DNA from 2 places in the Streptomyces sp. NPDC007095 genome. Region 2 is predicted to be linked to the other one. Evidence: riboswitches for the same ligand, from Rfam matches in the RefSeq annotation. Region 2 holds a riboswitch; the other holds the start of a gene.
What was found. Region 2 has a riboswitch for ZMP and ZTP ahead of ABZ656_RS09595 (bifunctional 5,10-methylenetetrahydrofolate dehydrogenase/5,10-methenyltetrahydrofolate cyclohydrolase). Riboswitches for the same ligand answer to the same signal wherever they lie in the genome.

Region 1: another riboswitch for ZMP and ZTP. It lies ahead of ABZ656_RS55825 (glycine hydroxymethyltransferase); the one in region 2 lies ahead of ABZ656_RS09595 (bifunctional 5,10-methylenetetrahydrofolate dehydrogenase/5,10-methenyltetrahydrofolate cyclohydrolase).

The regions. Positions count from the first base shown of each region.
Region 1 is NZ_JBEYFS010000399.1:3,161-5,537, forward strand. Features, by position in the region: gene ABZ656_RS55825 (glycine hydroxymethyltransferase) at 1-1,060, opposite strand, end outside; ZMP/ZTP riboswitch at 1,060-1,147, opposite strand; gene rocD (ornithine--oxo-acid transaminase) at 1,274-2,377, shown strand, end outside.
Region 2 is NZ_JBEYFS010000019.1:60,774-63,150, reverse strand. Features, by position in the region: gene ABZ656_RS09600 (CU044_5270 family protein) at 1-180, shown strand, start outside; gene ABZ656_RS09595 (bifunctional 5,10-methylenetetrahydrofolate dehydrogenase/5,10-methenyltetrahydrofolate cyclohydrolase) at 297-1,148, opposite strand; ZMP/ZTP riboswitch at 1,172-1,258, opposite strand; gene ABZ656_RS09590 (hypothetical protein) at 1,276-2,220, opposite strand; gene ABZ656_RS09585 (MarR family transcriptional regulator) at 2,280-2,377, shown strand, end outside.

The DNA.
Region 1 (2,377 bases), on a different contig from region 2:
CCTCGGCGAGGGCGCGGGCGTTGTCGACGACGGCCTGGGCGTAGTCGCGGAACTCGGGGCGGCGGGCCTCGGCGAGCGCGACGGCCTTGGCCGCCATGACGTGCGGAAGGGGGCCGCCGAGCACCATCGGGCAGCCGCGGTCGACCTGCTCGGCGAGGCTCTCGTCGCACAGGACCATGCCGCCGCGCGGGCCGCGCAGCGACTTGTGCGTGGTGGTGGTGACGATCTGGGCGTGCGGGACGGGGTCGAAGTCGCCGGTGAGGACCTTGCCCGCGACCAGACCGGCGAAGTGCGCCATGTCGACCATCAGGGTCGCACCGACCTCGTCGGCGATCTCCCGCATGATCCGGAAGTTCACCAGGCGGGGGTAGGCGGAGTAGCCGGCGACGATGATCAGCGGCTTGAACTCACGGGCCGACGTCCGCAGCGCCTCGTAGTCGATGAGGCCGGTGGCGAGGTCGGTGCCGTAGGAACGCTGGTCGAACATCTTTCCTGAGATGTTCGGGCGGAAGCCGTGGGTGAGATGGCCGCCGGCGTCCAGGGACATGCCGAGCATGCGCTGGTTGCCGAAGGCCTGGCGCAGCTCGGCCCAGTCGGCCTCGGAGAGGTCGTTGACGTTGCGGACCCCGGCCTTCGCGAGGGCCGGGGCCTCGACGCGGGCGGCGAGGACGGCCCAGAAGGCGACCAGGTTGGCGTCGATGCCGGAGTGCGGCTGGGCGTAGGCGTGCTCGGCGCCGAAGAGCTCGCGGGCGTGCTCGGCGGCGAGGGCCTCGACGGTGTCGACGTTGCGGCAGCCGGCGTAGAAGCGGCGGCCGACGGTGCCCTCGGCGTACTTGTCGCTGAACCAGTTGCCCATGGCCAGCAGGGTGGCCGGGGAGGCGTAGTTCTCCGACGCGATCAGCTTGAGCATGTCGCGCTGGTCGGCGATTTCCTGGCCGATGGCGTCGGCGACGCGGGGCTCCACGGCCCGGATCACGTCGAGGGCGCTGCGGAAGGCGGTGGACTCGGTGGAAAGGGGCTCGGGCATTGACGGCCTCCGGACGTGGCGTTCAGCGTTCACGGGTCGGCCCAGGCGCACGGCACACAGTTCATGGGGCCGCTCCCCGATGGTCGGTCCCATCCCAGCGCGCCAGTCACGGCCCTGTCGGCCAGCCTACCGGGCGCGCCGGATCGCCGGGTTCCGCCGTCCACCATGCGAGCGACGATAAGAAGAGAGCCACGAGCCCGACCCCCGTGCGGCAGCGATCCCCGCGCTGCAGGAAACGGAGATCCCGTGACCACCACCGAACGACTCATCGCCTCCGCAGACGCGCACGGCGCGCACAACTACCACCCGCTGCCGGTCGTCGTGGCGACGGCGGACGGGGCCTGGATGACGGACGTCGAGGGCCGCCGCTTCCTCGACCTGCTGGCCGGCTACTCGGCACTGAACTTCGGACACGGCAACCGGCGGCTGCTCGACGCGGCCCGGGCGCAGTTGGAGCGGGTGACGCTGACCTCGCGGGCCTTCCACCACGACCGGTTCGCCGACTTCTGCGCGCAGCTCGCGCAGTTGTGCGGCATGGAGATGGTGCTGCCGATGAACACCGGCGCGGAAGCGGTGGAGACCGCCGTGAAAACGGCCAGGAAGTGGGGGTACCGCATCAAGGGCGTCCCGGACGGACGGGCGAGGATCGTCGTGGCGAGCGGCAACTTCCACGGCCGTACGACGACGCTCATCAGCTTCTCCACGGACGCGGAGGCGCGGACGGACTTCGGGCCGTTCACGCCGGGCTTCGACATCGTGCCGTACGGGGACCTGGCCGCGCTGCGGGCGGCGGTCACCGAGGAGACGGTCGCGGTGCTGCTGGAGCCGATCCAGGGCGAGGCGGGCGTGCTGGTGCCGCCGCCCGGCTACCTCGCCGGGGTGCGGGAGGTGACGCGGGAGCGGAACGTCCTCTTCGTCGCGGACGAGATCCAGTCCGGTCTTGGGCGCACGGGCCGCACCTTCGCGTGCGAGCACGAGGGCGTGGTGCCGGACATGTACGTACTGGGCAAGGCGCTCGGGGGCGGGGTCGTGCCGGTGTCGGCGGTGGTGTCGAGCAGGGAGGTGCTCGGGGTGTTCCGGCCCGGTGAACACGGGTCGACGTTCGGCGGGAACCCACTGGCCTGCGCGGTGGCGCTCGAAGTGATCGCGATGCTGCGGTCGGGCGAGTGCCAGCGGCGCGCCGCGGAACTGGGTGACCATCTGCACCGGGAGCTGGGGCTGCTGGCAGGCACGGGGCATGTCACGGCGGTGCGCGGGCGGGGGCTGTGGGCGGGCGTCGACATCGCCCCCGAGTACGGCACGGGACGCGAGATCTCCGAGCGGCTGATGGACCGGGGTGTCCTGGTCAAG
Region 2 (2,377 bases):
CTGGGCAGGCAGGGACAGGCGTACGTGTACGACGACACCGCGCACTCCTCGCGACGGATGCTGATCCTCGACCCGAGGAGCGGCGCCGTACTCGGGATCGAGGACACCGTCACCAAGGACGATCCCGAGTACGGCGTGAAGGCCGGGGACGTGATGTCGTACAGCGCGTGGATGCGCTGAGCGGACCCGAAGCCCTGTGAGTGAAGCCGAAACGCTGTACGCAGGCTCGAAGCCCTGTGAGTGAAGCCGAAACGCTGTACGCAGGCTCGAAGCCCTGTGAGTGAAGCCGAAACGCTCTATCGGAGACCGAGTTGGCGCTCGGCCCCGGTCACGGTCTGCTCCAGCAGGACCGCGATCGTCATCGGGCCGACACCACCCGGCACCGGCGTGATCAGCCGGGCCCGCTCGCGAGCGGTGTCGAAGTCGACGTCGCCGACGTTCCCGGGGTTGTAGCCGGCGTCGATCACAACGGCTCCCGGCTTGATGTCCTCACCGCGGATCAGCCGGGGCCGGCCCACGGCGGCCACCACGATGTCCGCCTCGCGGACGACCGAGGAAAGACCGGTCGTCCGCGAGTGGCAGTAGGTCACCGTCGCGTCGCGGCCGAGCAGCAGCATCCCGACCGGCTTGCCGAGGATCGCGCTGCGCCCCACCACGACGGCGCGCCGGCCCGCCGGGTCGACGTCGTACTCGTCGAGGAGCCGCATGATGCCGCCCGGGGTGCAGGACACGAAGCCCGGCAGCCCGAAGCTCATCGCCGAGTACGAGCTGAGCGTCACCCCGTCGACGTCCTTCTCCGGCGCGATGGCCTCGAACGCCGCCCGCTCGTCGATGTGCGGCCCGACGGGGTGCTGGAGCAGGATGCCGTGCACGGTCGGGTCGCCCGACAGCGCCTTCAGCGTGTCGACCAGCTCGGCCGTGGTGGTGCCGGCGGGCAGGGCGACGTGCCGGGACTCGATGCCGGCCTTGCGGCTGCGGTTCTGCTTCATCCGGACGTAGGTGACCGAGGCGGGGTCCTCGCCGACCAGCACCGTCGCGAGACACGGCGCCATCCCCGTGCGCCCGGTGAGTTCGGCCGCGCGCTTCGCGGTCTCCTCGACGATGCGGCGCGCGAGACCCGCGCCGTCCATGAGCTGGGCCTGGGACATGAGCTACTCCTGAGCGTCGCTGACACAATCGCCCAGGCGCGCGGCAAAGACCCGTTCGTCAGGCCGCTCCCCGGTGGTACCCCACCTCAGCGCCAGTCACGGCCCGCGACCAGGGTAGCTCCTACGATCAGCTGCCCGACTCGGCGGCAGCGGGCGGCGCCGTCGGGTCGACCTTGGCCATGAACCCCCTGGCCTGTGCCTCAGTGGTCACGGCGCCGATGGCCCCGGCCCAGCGGGCGATCTCCCGGACCAGCGCGACGGCCCCGGCCTCGTCGCCCGTGTCGCGTGCCAGTACCGCCAGGAGCAGCTGCTGGGAGAGGGTGCCGGGGACGGTCCCGGCCCGGGCGCCGAGCTCGGTCGCTCTGCTCCAGCGCTCCCTCGCCCGTGCGTGGTCACCGCGGTCGTGGTCGTGATCACCGAGGTGCCGCAGCGCTTCACGCGCGAGCAGGTCGTCACCGGAGTCGTGTGAGTCGCCTGCTTCACCTTCTTCGGCTGCCTCACCCGCCGCACCGGCGCGCAGCGCGGCTTCGTAGTGGGCGGGCGCGAGGTCCCGCTCGGCGAAGAGATTGTCGGCGACGAGGCCCAGATACATCTCGGCCCAGCCCCGGCGCACGTCGTCCGGGGCCTGGTCGCGGAGCCGCTCGGCGTGCGTGCGGAGGGCGGCGAGTGCGTCCGGGTTCTTGCCGTCGGGACCGGGACGGAAGGTACCGTCGACGCGCACCTGCCCGAGGTAGCCGTGGCGCAGCCGATGGAAGTCCAGGTCCCAGCGGATGTCGGGGTGCGCCTCATCGGCGGGTTTCCCGGCGAGGCTCTCGATGAGCACCTCGACGAGCTCCTCTGCGGCGGCGAGCCGTGGCCCCGCGAGGGTGGTCCCGCCGAACCAGTCGCTCTCCAGGGCGACTTCGGCGGCGGCCACGCCGAGGCGTGCACGGGCCCGTGGATCGGTCGCCTCGGCCGAGTCGAGCAGGCGCATGGCGCGCTCCCAGCGACCGCCGATCCTCAACTCCCTTACAGCAGCGATGAGTTCGTCGAGCGGCACGACCGTACGAAGGGTACTTGCGGTGTTCGTCATGGCAGGGAAAGTAGTAATCAGAAAAACTATCCACAAGAAAACCATCTACGGAGGGGCGCATGGAAGATGTGAAGGCGGGAGACGTGAAGGCGGGAGACCCGAAGGCGGAGGAGGCGAAGGCCGCGAGGGGGCAGGCTTTGGCGGCGGACTCGGTCGA